Regions from separate parts of the Vibrio sp. 2130-1 genome, predicted to be linked through region 2. Evidence: predicted binding sites of a transcription regulator. Region 2 holds the regulator's gene; each other region holds the start of a gene.
The links. Region 2 encodes CRP, which controls carbon source genes, mostly activating them, when cyclic AMP is high. Its sites were predicted from a motif close to TGTGANNNNNNTCACA; they were not measured.
Positions count from the first base shown of each region.

Region 1 (4,871 bases), on a different contig from region 2:
AAACCGCCTTCTAGGTGTACTTCAGCTTCTACAGTTGGGTTACCACGTGAGTCGATGATTTCACGACCTAGAACTTTAACGATCTTAGACATTAATGTTTCCTCTCGTTTCAAATATAAATGTCAATCTTAAAGGGCAGCAGCACAACCTTCGCCGCCGCCCGTATCCTTTTACTTCTCGAATTCGCCGCGTGCGTTTTGGCCCGCAGCCTTAACAAAACCTGCAAACAATGGATGTCCATCGCGAGGAGTCGAGGTGAATTCTGGGTGGAACTGAGCCGCTACAAACCATGGGTGAGCTGGGTTCTCAATCATTTCCACTAACTTCTTGTCCGCAGATAGACCTGATACTTTTAGGCCTGCTTTTTCGATTTGCGGACGAAGCACGTTATTCACTTCGTAACGGTGACGGTGACGTTCATGGATCGTCGCGCTACCGTACAGTTCACGAGCTTTAGTCCCTTTCTCTAGGTGACATAGCTGTGAACCAAGACGCATCGTACCGCCTAAGTCAGACTTTTCAGTACGCTCTTCTACGCTACCTGATTCGTCTACCCACTCTGTGATCAAACCTACCACAGGGTACTTCGTCTCTTTGTTAAATTCTGTTGAATGTGCACCTTCCATACCCGCAACGTTACGCGCGTATTCGATTAGTGCAACTTGCATACCCAAACAAATACCTAGGTAAGGCACGTTATTTTCACGTGCATATTGAGCCGCACGGATCTTACCTTCAATACCACGATCGCCGAAGCCACCTGGTACTAGGATTGCGTCCAAACCTTCTAGAAGTTCAACGCCTTTTGTTTCGATATCTTGTGAGTCTACATACTTAATTGTGACGCTTAGACGGTTTTTCAAGCCAGCGTGTTTAAGCGCTTCGTTCACAGATTTGTATGCATCTGGTAATTCAATGTATTTACCAACCATACCGATGGTTACTTCACCAGTAGGATTTGCTTCTTCGTAGATAACCTGTTCCCATTCAGAAAGGTCTGCTTCAGGAGCAGTAATACCAAAGCGAGCACACACAAGGTCATCTAGCCCTTGAGATTTAATCAACTGAGGGATCTTGTAGATAGAGTCTACATCCTTCATTGAAATTACTGCTTTTTCTGGAACATTACAGAACAGTGCGATTTTTTTACGCTCATTCGCAGGAATAACGCGATCGCTACGGCAAACTAGGATGTCTGGCTGAATACCGATAGATAGAAGTTCTTTTACAGAGTGTTGCGTCGGCTTAGTTTTCACTTCGCCCGCTGCCGCTAGGTAAGGAACAAGTGTTAGGTGCATGAACATTGCGCGCTCACGGCCTAGCTCAACAGCTAGCTGACGAATCGCTTCCATAAATGGTAGTGATTCGATATCACCAACAGTACCGCCAACTTCAACGATAGCCACATCATGGCCTTCAGAACCTGCAATAACGCGATCTTTGATTGCGTTAGTGATATGAGGGATAACTTGAATAGTTGCGCCTAGGTAGTCACCACGACGTTCTTTACGAAGTACGTCGGCATAAACACGACCTGCAGTGAAGTTGTTACGCTTGGTCATCTTGGTACGGATGAAACGCTCGTAGTGACCAAGGTCAAGGTCAGTCTCTGCGCCATCTTCTGTAACGAACACTTCACCGTGCTGAGTAGGGCTCATTGTGCCCGGGTCAACGTTGATGTAAGGGTCAAGCTTCATCATAGTCACTTTAAGACCACGAGCTTCTAGAATAGCCGCAAGAGATGCTGCTGCAATACCTTTACCTAGAGAGGATACAACCCCGCCAGTAACAAAAATGTAATTTGTCGTCATGTTTAACCTGAAATTGGTTGAATGAGGGAAATGGAGTGCTTCTGGACGGGAGATAAATATACCAGAAGCTCCTTACCGCCACAACGTGAAATCTATCACACCGTAATTTTTTATTTTTTGCTTCAAATCAAAGTGAGCAAAGACAAACCAAAGTCCGTTTTCGTGTAACCAAACAAGCGGACCTTATATTATGTATTCTGCCAGTTTACCTCTGCCTCGATTCTTCTTGTTTTACTTCATCCCAAAAATGGTCAAGTTCTGATAAAGAACAATCTGTAAGTACTTTGCCTGACTGCTGGACCTTGCCTTCAACTTGTTTAAAACGTCGCGCAAACTTTACGTTTGCTTTTCCTAGCGCGACTTCTGGGTTTTTATCAAGGTGGCGAGCCAAATTGACAGTCGCAAATAGCAAATCACCGAGCTCCAACTCAACTTTCTCTTCATCGGGCTGAACTTGCAGTGCCTCTTCCATGACTTCGTCAATTTCTTCTCGTACTTTATCGACAACCGGGCCAAGTGAATCCCAATCAAACCCAAATTTTGCACATTTTTTCTGAATTTTTGTAGCACGAGAAAGTGCCGGTAAAGAGTTTGGTATTGAGTCTAGGATACTTTCTTCCGCTTTGCCTACTAGGGCTTTTTCTTTTGCTTTTTCCGCTTCCCAGTTCGCGTTAATTTCCTCGTCAGATTCAAACTCAACATCTGAAAAAACATGCGGGTGGCGACGAGTCAGTTTTTCGTTCACGGTTTCGACGACATCCGAAAAGTCGAACAGCTCTTGCTCTTTCGCTAGCTGACTGTAAAAAATCACCTGAAACAACAAATCCCCTAGCTCTTCTTTTAGATTGGGCCAATCTCGATTTTGAATCGCGTCCACCACCTCGTAGGTTTCTTCTATTGTATGCGGAACGATGGTGTCAAAGGTTTGTTTTAAGTCCCAAGGGCAACCGTTTTCTGGGTCACGCAACTTCGCCATGATTTGTTCTAATTGTTCAATTGGATGACTCATTTTTTGTTCCTTTAAACCTTTCTACTAAAGAAAAAGGTGAGCGGCCAAAACCACTCACCTTCTACATTATATTTTCTCAGCAGCTTTCACTAAGTAATTGTTACTTTGACAAGGCAACAAGTTTTCGCGACTCCTGAGCATAGCTCGCCTATGTGATGAGCCTGGGCCGGCACTCCGGAGTGAGCGCAGGCAACAACGCTATCAGCTTCAAGTATGACGAGAATTTTAGCCGAGGCGTTTCACCGTCATCACATCCTTAATCTGCTCAACACGCTTCGAAACACGAGAAAGCACCTCAATATTGGTGACTTCTAGGTCAAAGTCCATGATGGCAAGTTGACGTCTGTAGTCGACTCGGTTCTTCATACTGGTCACTTTGATCTTTTCGTTGGCGAACAGTGTCGTAATGTCTTTGAGTAGACCACCTCGCTCCATCGCTTCAACACGCACCGTGAGGATGTATGACCCCACAAAGCCGCTGCCCCAGACTGTATCGATGATGCGCTCTGGCGCATGATGGCGCAGTTCTTCTAGCTGTTCACAGTCACTACGGTGTACTGAAATCCCACGACCTTGCGTTATGTAACCAGAGATATCGTCACCTGGAATTGGCTGACAGCAACGTGCTAGATGTGTCATTAGATTATCGACACCTTCTACAACGACGGCGTCTTTTTTCGGTCGGCTTTGCGCTGGTGATTTGTGCTCTGCTTCTTGCAGTTTTTCCAGTGCTTGCTGGTCTTCTTCCTCTGCCGTTGGCTTGTTAACTAACGCGTTGATATGGTTAATGATTTGGTTGATGCGCAAATCACCGCTACCTACCCCAACATACAATTCATCTGGTGTTTTGACGTTAAACCGCTTGAGGGCGTAATGCTCTGCATCTTTTAACGTTGCGCCAATTTTGGCTAACTCATGCTCAAGGATTTCACGACCTGCTTCAAGGTTCTTCTCACGGCTTTGTTTTCGGAACCAGGCGTTAATTTTGGCACGCGCACGACCAGAATGAACGAAGCCTAATGATGGGTTTAACCAGTCACGTGATGGGTTAGGTTCTTTCTGAGTGATAATCTCGACTTGGTCACCCATATGTAATTTATGCGTGAACGGCACAATACGACCTCCGACTTTGGCACCGATACAACGGTGTCCCACTTCGGAGTGAATGTGATAGGCAAAATCTAGCGGCGTTGCCCCCATTGGCAAATCGACAACATCACCACGTGGTGTAAAGGCATAAACACGGTCATCAAAGACTTGGCTACGCAGCTCATCGAGCATTTCGCCAGAGTCAGACATTTCTTCTTGCCAATCCAGTAGCTTACGCAGCCACGTGATCTTCTCATCATAACCGCTTCGGCTGCTTGCCCCTTCTTTATATTTCCAGTGCGCTGCAACCCCCAGTTCCGACTCTTCATGCATTTGCTTGGTACGAATCTGGATCTCGATGGTTTTGCCTTCTGGCCCTAGAATTACTGTATGGATCGATTGATAACCGTTTGGTTTAGGGTTAGCAACGTAGTCATCAAACTCGCTCGGTAGGTGCTTGTATTTGGTGTGAACTACGCCTAAAGCCGCGTAACAATCTTGCAGTTTGTCTGCGATGATACGCACTGCTCGCACATCAAACAGCTCATCAAAGGCCAAACTCTTTTTCTGCATTTTTCGCCAAATGCTGTAGATGTGCTTAGGTCGACCACTCACTTCGGCATTGATGCCCGATACTCCCATTTCGTGCGTGAGGTCTTCAACAAAGTCTTTGATGTACTGTTCACGAACGATGCGTCGCTCAGAAAGCTGTTTGGCAATTTGTTTGTAAGTTTCCGGTTGTTGGTAGCGGAAAGCGTAATCTTCAATTTCCCATTTCAGCTGACCGATGCCTAATCGGTTTGCTAGCGGCGCATAGATGTTGGCACACTCTTTTGCCGCCGCACGTCGAACTTCATCTGGCGCTTTTTTAACTTCAATAAGGTTACAAATTCGTTCCGCGAGCTTGATAACTACGCAGCGGAAGTCATCCACCATGGCAAGCAGCATGCGGCGTACGTTAT
Region 1 is NZ_JAWOUT010000011.1:37,431-42,301, reverse strand. Features, by position in the region: gene eno (phosphopyruvate hydratase) at 1-92, opposite strand, end outside; gene R7Q09_RS16680 (CTP synthase) at 171-1,811, opposite strand; gene mazG (nucleoside triphosphate pyrophosphohydrolase) at 2,017-2,820, opposite strand; gene relA (GTP diphosphokinase) at 3,046-4,871, opposite strand, start outside.
Region 1: the regulator CRP is predicted to act here: its motif matches at 1,896-1,911, upstream of R7Q09_RS16680 (CTP synthase).

Region 2 (4,871 bases):
AACCGAGGCTACGTCGACATCTTCGACGGTGGCCCAACGGTTGAGTGTGATCTGCGTAATATTGAGTCGGTACGTCATTCATTCCGTGCGCAAGTCAAAATCTCTGAACATTCCAGCACACAAGACTTCTTGATGTGTAATTCATCTTTCGAGAACTTCCGTGCGACAGTCACTAAAGCGGCGTATGACGCAGAAACACAAAGCGTGATGATTGCACCAGACGTTGCGGATGCAATTTCGGTTGAGGAAGGGGATTTCGTTCGCCTTCTTCCGCAGTAACAGACGACAGAATTTAAGGATAGAAACAATGACACATTGGATTGCAGGTGAATGGGTACAAGGTCAGGGTGAAGCATTTACGTCTCTGTCGCCGTACAACCAAGAAGTGATCTGGCAAGGCAAAGGTGCAACGGCAGAGCAGGTGAACCAGGCGGTATCTTCAGCGCGTGAAGCGTTTATTGACTGGAAAAAGCGTCCATTTTCAGAGCGTGAGGCAATCGTGTTGGCTTTTGCGGAGAAAGTAAAAGAGAACAGCGAAAAAATCGCCGAAGTCATTGCCAAAGAAACTGGTAAGCCAATTTGGGAAACGCGCACTGAAGCAGTGGCAATGGCAGGTAAAATTGCCATTTCGATTCGCGCTTATCATGACCGCACTGGTGAGGCGAGCCGTGAAGCAGCAGGCAACCAAATCGTATTGCGCCACCGCCCATTGGGCGTGATGGCGGTGTTTGGTCCTTACAACTTCCCAGGCCACCTACCAAATGGTCACATTGTGCCTGCGCTACTGGCTGGTAACACGGTAGTCTTCAAACCGTCTGAGCAAACGCCATGGACGGGTGAATTGGCAATGAAGCTATGGGAAGAAGCCGGTCTGCCGAAAGGCGTGATTAACCTTGTTCAAGGCGCGAAAGAAACTGGTATCGCCCTCGCTGACGCTAAAGGCATTGATGGCGTACTGTTTACGGGTAGCGCGAATACGGGACATGTATTACACCGTCAATTTGCTGGTCAACCGGGCAAGATGCTCGCACTAGAAATGGGGGGTAATAACCCGATGGTGATCTCTGATAAATACGGTGATTTGGATGCCACGGTTTATACCATCATCCAGTCAGCGTTTATCAGTGCTGGGCAGCGTTGTACGTGTGCTCGTCGTTTGTATGTGCCATTGGGTGAAAAAGGCGATGCGCTTATCACCAAGCTCGTTGAAGCGACACGCAATATTCGCGTAGACCAACCATTTGCAGAACCTGCGCCATTTATGGGACCGCAAATTTCGGTCGCGGCAGCCAAGTTTATTCTTGATGCACAAGCTAATCTACAGTCTCTTGGCGGTGAAAGCTTGATTGAAGCGAAAGCAGGAGAGGCGGCGTTTGTTTCTCCTGGCATCATTGATGTAACCAACATTGCTGAGTTACCAGATGAAGAATACTTCGGCCCACTTCTGCAAGTGGTGCGTTACGAAGGGTTAGACAAAGCCGTGGCGCTAGCAAACGATACGCGCTTTGGCTTATCTGCTGGTTTGGTCTCAACCGACGACCAAGAATGGGAATACTTCGTTGACCACATTCGTGCAGGTATCGTGAACCGTAACCGCCAGCTCACTGGTGCAAGCGGTGATGCGCCATTTGGTGGTCCGGGGGCGTCGGGTAACTTGCGCCCAAGCGCTTACTACGCAGCAGATTACTGTGCGTACCCAATGGCATCAATGGAAGGTCAAGAGACTGTCTTGCCTGCAACATTGAGTCCAGGTGTAGCGCTATAAGTTTTAATAATAGAGTCGCAACTATGCATTGCGGCTCACCTTGCCGGCGCATCATTTAGGTATGGGTTGTAGTGATCGTTGGCAGAACACGAAAAGTGAGCAAAGACTCGGAAAAGCGTGTTGACTGACTGGCATTTACCGTCACAGGTTGATGGTTGCTCGTTCATTGTTCTGGACAACTTTTGTTGTGAACGAGCAGCCAACTTCCGCTTACCTTTAAACTCTACATCTCGTAACAAGGAGTCGTTATGACGCCCGATGTGTTATTTGAATCGCTATGGCAAGATTACATTCAACGTCTTTGCCCTTCGGCTGCTAAAGTGCATCAGCTGCTTCAAGAAGATGAGCCTCTGATTAATGATCATATAGCTTTACGTACCTTCAATATCGCGCCTCTTGGTATTGAAACTCTAGCTAAGCCATTTGTAGCTATTGGTTACAAGGCGTGTGGTGATTACGTTTTCGAAAGCAAAAAGCTGGTTGCTAAGCACTATGAGCACCCAGATCCGAAGCAACCTAAAGTATTTATTAGTGAGCTAAAAGTTGAAGAGTGCTCGTCTGAGCTACAAGAGATTGTGAAAAATTTGGTGGCACAAGTCGATGCTGACAAGCTGAACGATAGCGCATTCTTACATGGTGGACGCTTGTGGGATTTAAGCTTTGCTGATTACCAAACGTTGGCTAAAGAAAGTGAGTACGCATCTTGGCTTGCGGCGCATGGTTACGGAGCAAACCACTTCACGGTGAGCGTTAACCAGCTCAATGAATATGAAGAAGTGAAGCAGGTAAACGATCATCTGCGTACCGCTGGGTTTACCATTAATGAAAATGGTGGTGAAGTGAAGGGCACTCCTGAGGTGTTGCTAGAGCAGTCATCGACCATGGCAGATAAAGTAGCGGTTCGTTTTAGCGAAGGCACTGAAATTATCCCTGGCGGGTTTTATGAATTTGCTAAGCGCTATCCGATGGAAAATGGTGATTTGTACCCAGGTTTCGTGGCCGCTTCAGCTGACAAAATCTTTGAAAGTACGAATGGCTAAGTTTTAGGGTTAACCTGTTAAGCTTACTCATTAGTGTTCGCTGCACCCTATCTCATTTGGTCATGAGCAAATAAAAAGCCACCAATGTTGCCATTGGTGGCTTTTATAATTTTGTTCGTGTCACTCTAGTTTGAGATTAACGAGTACCGTAAACCACGATGGTTTTACCGTGAGCAGAGATTAGGTTCTGCTCTTCTAGCATCTTCAAAATACGACCTACTGTCTCACGAGAACAGCCAACAATTTGACCGATTTCTTGACGAGTGATCTTGATTTGCATGCCGTCTGGGTGAGTCATTGCGTCTGGTTGTTTTGCAAGGTTCAGAAGCGTCTGAGCGATACGACCAGTTACGTCTAGGAACGCCAGGTCACCCACTTTTTGGCTAGTTACTTGAAGACGACGAGCCATCTGCGCAGAAAGACGCATTAGGATGTCTGGGTTTACTTGGATAAGCTGACGGAACTTCTTGAAAGAAATTTCAGCAACTTCACAAGGAGATTTAGCACGAACCCAAGCTGTGCGCTCTTGGTCTTCCTCGAATAGACCAAGTTCACCAATAAAGTCTCCTTGGTTTAGGTAAGAAAGGATCATCTCCTTACCTTCTTCGTCTTTGATAAGAACCGCAACAGAACCTTTAACGATGTAGTACAAAGTTTCTGCCTTTTCGCCCGCGTGAATTAGCGTGCTCTTTGAAGGGTACTTATGAATATGACAGTGTGAAAGAAACCACTCTAATGTTGGGTCGGTTTGAGGTTTACCTAGAACCATAATATCTCACTTCCTCTGCAGGGTACGCTTGCGCTATCCATATTTTAGCTAAGCCTGAATTAGGCCTACTAGAATAAGAGCACTTTTTATATGCTGCAAGCTCTCTTGTGTTTCGGTAAGAAATAGTATCCTTTTTCGAAAACGATTTCTTGATTTTAATCGTGCCATGATTGAGATTTTGTAAGCAAAACTGTGCACATGATCACGGTATGAAAAGTAAACATCTTCGCAGGCAGGTTTTTAGCCAATTTTCCCTGTTTCGATGAGCTGTTGTAGGATAGGCCGAACTATGAGCTCCATTGCAAAGCTCATCTTACCGCCGGGTACGACAATCGTGTTGTGGCGTGACATGAATGAGCCATCAATCATGGCCAGCAGATATGGGAAGTCGACATTCTTGATACCGCGTAGGCGAATCACCACAAAACTCTCATCCAAACTAGGGATGCCTTTTGCATTAAGTGGGTTGGAAGTATCAACGGTCGGTACGCGCTGGAAGTTGATGTGAGTACGAGAAAACTGAGGAGTGATATAGTTGAGGTAATCGTCCATGGATCGCACGATTGAGTCCATTACCGCTTCACGCGAATGGCCGCGATCGCGAGTGTCGCGTACGAATTTTTGTATCCACTCTAAGTTCACAATCGGCACCATGCCAATTAAGAAATCCACATGTTGAGCAACATTAACATCACCATCCACCACGCCACCATGTAACCCTTCATAAAACAGCACGTCGCTGTTTTCGGGTAAGTCTTGCCACGGCGTAAACGTGCCTGGCATTTGATTGTAGGGAACCGCTTCGTCAAACGTGTGCAGATAACGGCGCACGCTGCCAGTGCCATCATGCCCGAACTTACGGAAAAACTCTTCTAGTCCCGGGAAGTCATTAGCTTGTGGGCCAAAGTAGCTAATGTGTCGACCTTGCTCGCGGGCTTTGCGAATTTCGATGTCCATTTCTGGGCGAGTAAAGCGATGGAAGCTATCGCCTTCAACCCATGCGGGTTTAACGTTCATCATATTGAACATTTTACGGAAGGCTTCAGATGTAGTGGTCGTGCCGGCACCGGACGAACCAGTAACCGCAATAATTGGGTGTTTAGCTGACATGACAAACCTTGTCGAAAATTACTTACCTGTAATGTGCAGTAGAGTTACTACTGCACGGTCGATATCCCACTATAGCACGTAACAATACCTTGTCATCGAGTGGGATACGGTAAAATGTGAAGGGTCTAAAATTTTGTTTTATGCTGAATATCGACGGTTTCGTGTAGCTCAGAGAACACGATAACCG
Region 2 is NZ_JAWOUT010000023.1:28,180-33,050, forward strand. Features, by position in the region: gene astA (arginine N-succinyltransferase) at 1-279, shown strand, start outside; gene astD (succinylglutamate-semialdehyde dehydrogenase) at 308-1,765, shown strand; gene R7Q09_RS22310 (DUF1338 domain-containing protein) at 2,014-2,805, shown strand; gene crp (cAMP-activated global transcriptional regulator CRP) at 2,942-3,574, opposite strand; gene R7Q09_RS22320 (phosphoribulokinase) at 3,815-4,684, opposite strand; gene R7Q09_RS22325 (YheU family protein) at 4,810-4,871, opposite strand, start outside.

Region 3 (4,871 bases), on a different contig from region 2:
ATTCTCAATCTTGAAGAACATCAAGATGATCAACAGATTGAAAACAGTCATCACAAACAAGTGGTTAGCTTGGGTGATAAATCACTGAGCCTACACGCTTGTCACAGCCCGATGCGCGAAGTGGAAGTGCTGCATGATCAACTGTTGGCGATGTTCGATGCTGACCCAACGTTAAAACCGCGCGATATTATCGTGATGGTCGCGGACATCAACGCTTACAGCCCTGCGATTCAGGCGGTCTTTGGTAACGCTCCGGGTGAGCGTTTTATTCCATATTCGATTTCTGACCGAACCGCCGATCAAGAGAGCCCAATTCTCGCCGCATTTATGCAGTTGGTGAACTTACCCAATACGCGCTGTTTGGCATCAGAATTACTCGAACTTCTGGAAACTCCGGCGATATTAAAGCGTTTTGAACTCAGCGAAGATGATTTTTTACAAGCCAAACAATGGGTTGAGGAATCGGGGATTCGCTGGGGATTGGACGCCAATACCGGACGCGAATTTGAACTGCCGGAAACCCGTCAAAACACATGGCAATTTGGTATTCAACGCATGTTGCTTGGCTACGCGATGCCGGAATCCGCAGGTTTGTTTGAAACCGAGCAAGGCAGTTTGTCTCCGTACAACGAAGTGCAAGGCATGGGCGCAGAGCTGGCGGGCAAGTTGGCACACTTTATCCAACAAATTAGCACTTATCGAAGCAAACTTTCTCATGTTCAAACTATCGATGGTTGGCGAGAGACTTTGGTTTCACTGCTGGATGACTTCTTCTCGGTTGAGTTAGAAGGCGAAATGGCGCTCAAATCCATTCGCGATACGCTCAGCCAACTCAAAGAGCAATTAGCTGATGCCGCATTTGATGATGCGTTATCGCCGTCGATCATCAGCCAATACCTTCAAAACAAATTATCTGGCACACGAGTCAGCCAGCGCTTCCTTGCTGGTCAAGTGAACTTTTGTACTCTGATGCCGATGCGCTCTATTCCGTTTAGAACCGTTTGTCTACTGGGGATGAATGACGGCGTGTACCCACGCTCCATGCCGCCAGAAGGCTTTGACTTGATGACGGGAAGAACCAAGCCGGGGGACCGTTCGCGCCGAGATGATGACCGTTACCTATTCCTCGAAGCAATGCTATCGGCACAGCAAACGCTCTACATCAGTTATGTTGGCCGTTCAATCCAAGACAATACCGAGCGAGTGCCTTCGGTTCTGGTTTCTGAGCTGATGGAATACTGCCACCAAAACTATTGTTTAAGTGGTGATGAAGCGTTGCCCGTTGATGAGTCTGGCGACAACTTATTAAATGCGTTGGTGAATACCCACGCCATGGTGCCGTTTAGCCCAAGTGCGTTCCAAGGCATGCACGCCAGCTACGCGAAAGAGTGGATTCCAGCGGCATTGACTCAAAGTAGTCAATCGCAAGGCTATGTTCGTCGTGATTTTAATCGGGCATTAGACGACTATCTGTTAGGAGCGACGTTCCCACTTGAGCTCGACTTAGTCGAGTTGCAACGTTTCTGGCGCTTACCTGTGCAGTATTTTTTCAATCGTCGTTTAAAAGTAACCTTTGAACCGCCACTACCGGTGATGGAGGACGACGAACCCTTTGTTTTAGGTGGTTTGGAAAGCTATCAAATGCGTGATGAGCTGTTAGAAACCTTGCTTGAAGCGACATTGATGCAGCCAGAGAAAAAAACAGAGGTGCTTAAACACTTTATGAGTCAACAGCGCGCGCAAGGCAAACTGCCGGTGGGGGCGTTTGGTGATATCGAATTTGAAACTAACCGAGTTCAAGCGGAAGAGCTGGTGGATAAACTGGCGTTTTTATCTGGTGCGCCTCAAGACGATTTGGAAATCGACCTGACGTTTGATTCCTTGTTTGAGCGAAATGAAGGCGAAGAGAAAAACGTTCGCCTAACAGGTTGGCTAACCCAGTGTTACCAATCTGGGTTGATTCGTTACCGAAGCGGTAAGATTCGATCGCAGGATTACCTTGCAGCGTGGATCGATCACCTTGCCATGTCGGCGTCGGGTTATGCTAAGAAAACTCACATCATTGGTTACGATCGTAAAGAAGGCGCGCTGCATTTGATCTACCCAGAAATTGCCGATGTGCAGTATGCCAAACAGCTACTGACTGAATTAGTTCGCTTATTCTTCGAAGGCATGACTAAGCCTTTGCCTTATTTCCCGAAAACGGCGTTGGCTTGTGTTGAAGCGGGCTTTAGCCGTGGTCAGTGGGTCGATGACGAAGAGAAATCTTTGAAGAAAATGGCTGACGCATTCAATGATGGCTTCATGAGCCCGGGCGAAGGCAATAATGCGTACATCTCTCGAATTTGGCCTGCTTGGAATGATGAGTTGGCCTCAGAAGTTCGTTTGCTGACAGCATTAGTACTGCAAGGTGCGCGCTTAGCGGTTCAAGACGCTGATGATGTAAAAGAGTGATAAAGAAAGTTGGATAAAGAGAAGGAAGAGTAGGGTGGCCGCCAGAAAATCATTATTTTTTGTAGGGCGTTCGCTGTACGGCCACAAGGTCAGAGGGACCATGATACTTTTGTTTAATTCATTTGAGTTGTGCCGCCAAAAAGGTTTGGCTCATCTCGTGGGGCGCATACTAACGGTACGTCTTATGGATAACCGTGAGAAAGATCTCACAAAGCTCTAAATTATCCAACTTGTTAAACATATTAATAGAATTTTTAACTATAGATCACATTTATTAGGTGATACGTCCTAGTAAATAATCCGGAGAGATTCAGCGTTATGGATCAAATGTCAGGTGCAGAGTGTCCTCTACATACGTTAGACCGCACAGAGCAGCCTCAACCAACGCCACTAGAACCGATGACGTTCCCTCTGCACGGTGCGAGGTTAATCGAGGCATCAGCAGGTACAGGTAAAACCTTCACTATTGCAGGTTTATATCTGCGTCTTTTGCTTGGTCATGGTAGCGCGGAAACTCGACATCGCGTACCGCTTACGGTCGACCAAATTCTGGTCGTAACCTTTACCGAAGCGGCAACTGCGGAATTACGCGATCGTATCAGGGCAAGAATCCATGATGCGCGAATCGCGTTTGCGCGTGGACAGAGTTCCGATCCGGTGATCCAACCTTTGCTTAATGAGTTTGACGATCACAAGCAAGCCGCAGAAATTTTATTGCAGGCAGAGCGTCAGATGGACGAGGCGGCGGTCTACACCATTCACGGTTTTTGCCAACGTATGCTAACGCAAAATGCGTTTGAATCTGGCAGCCGATTTAATAACGAGTTTGTGACCGATGAAAGTCACCTAAAAGCGCAAGTTGTAGCCGATTACTGGCGCCGAAATTTCTACCCGTTGCCATTTACCTTGGCTGGAGAAATTCGCCAGCTATGGGGCTCTCCATCTGCGTTGTTGTCTGACATCAGCAATTACTTAACTGGTGCGCCGTTAAGCCTTTCTGTTCCTGCAATGAAAGGCAGTTTGGCTGATCTTCATACTGAAAATTTGAAAAAAATTGATGAGTTAAAAGCACAGTGGCGAGAAAGCCAAGATGACTTCTTAACGCTGATTTCAGATTCAGATATTAACAAACGCAGCTACACCAAAAAGTCTCTGCCGACATGGTTGGAAGCGGTGAATGCTTGGGCAGCAACGGAAACTACAGGTTACGATTATCCAGACAAGTTGGAGAAATTCGCGCAAAACGTCTTGTTGGAAAAAACACCGAAAGGCAGTGCGCCGCAGCATGCGGTATTTGAAGCCATTGAAACATTTCTTGCCAACCCAATCAGCTTAAAAGCGCCACTGCTTGCTCATGCAATTGAACATTGTCGAGTGATGCTGACCAACGCGAAAAATCAAAAACAGTGGCTCTCTTTCGATGATTTGCTGACGCAACTTTCTGCTTCTATCGATACGGATGAAAGCGAGCTTTTAGCGGCGCGTATTCGTACTTTGTACCCTGTCGCAATGATTGACGAGTTCCAAGATACCGACCCGCTTCAATACAGTATTTTCAGCCGTATTTATCTGAACAATCCGGAATGTGGTTTGTTTATGATCGGTGACCCCAAGCAGGCGATTTATGGCTTTCGTGGCGCAGACATTTTCACTTACATCAAAGCGCGTAACCAAGTAAGTGCCCACTACACGTTAGGAACCAACTGGCGTTCTAGCGCAGATATGGTGCAGGCGGTAAACCAAGTATTTGCTTTGCCAGACAGTCCATTTATCTATGATTCGGACATCCCGTTCTTACCCGTTAAGTACAGTCCCAATGCCGAAAAACGCATTTGGACTATGGGTGGCCAAAAGCAACCCGCGCTGACTTATTGGTTGCAAGAAGCGGACGATAAACCGCTACCAAAAGGCGAGTATTTGACTCGGATGGCGGAGGCGACCGCAAGCCAAATCCAAACTATTTTGACGCAGGCTCAACAGGGGCAAGCGTGTCTGGTGAATGGCGAAAAACAGAAAGCGGTTCAAGCGGGCAATATCGCGGTGTTGGTTCGAACAGGTAGTGAAGGTCGAATGGTCAAACAAGCGCTGGCAGACCAAGGCATTGCCAGCGTGTACCTGTCTAACCGAGACAGTGTGTTTACCAGTTCGGTGGCGCAGGATTTACAGCGTTTGCTGCAAGCGGTGCTGACTCCAGAAAATGACCGTGCGCTGCGTGCAAGTCTTGCTTCTGAGCTGTTTGCCCTCGACGCAGCAAGTTTGGATGCACTTAATAACGATGAAATTGTGTGGGAAAACGCCGTAAACGAATTCAAAGAATATCGCAAACTTTGGGTTCAACGTGGTGTGCTGCCGATGTTGCGCGCGGTGATCAGCAAACGCCATATTGCCGAGCGATTACTAGAAGAAGGCGCGAGTTC
Region 3 is NZ_JAWOUT010000015.1:17,612-22,482, reverse strand. Features, by position in the region: gene recC (exodeoxyribonuclease V subunit gamma) at 1-2,454, shown strand, start outside; gene recB (exodeoxyribonuclease V subunit beta) at 2,782-4,871, shown strand, end outside.
Region 3: the regulator CRP is predicted to act here: its motif matches at 2,648-2,663, upstream of recB (exodeoxyribonuclease V subunit beta).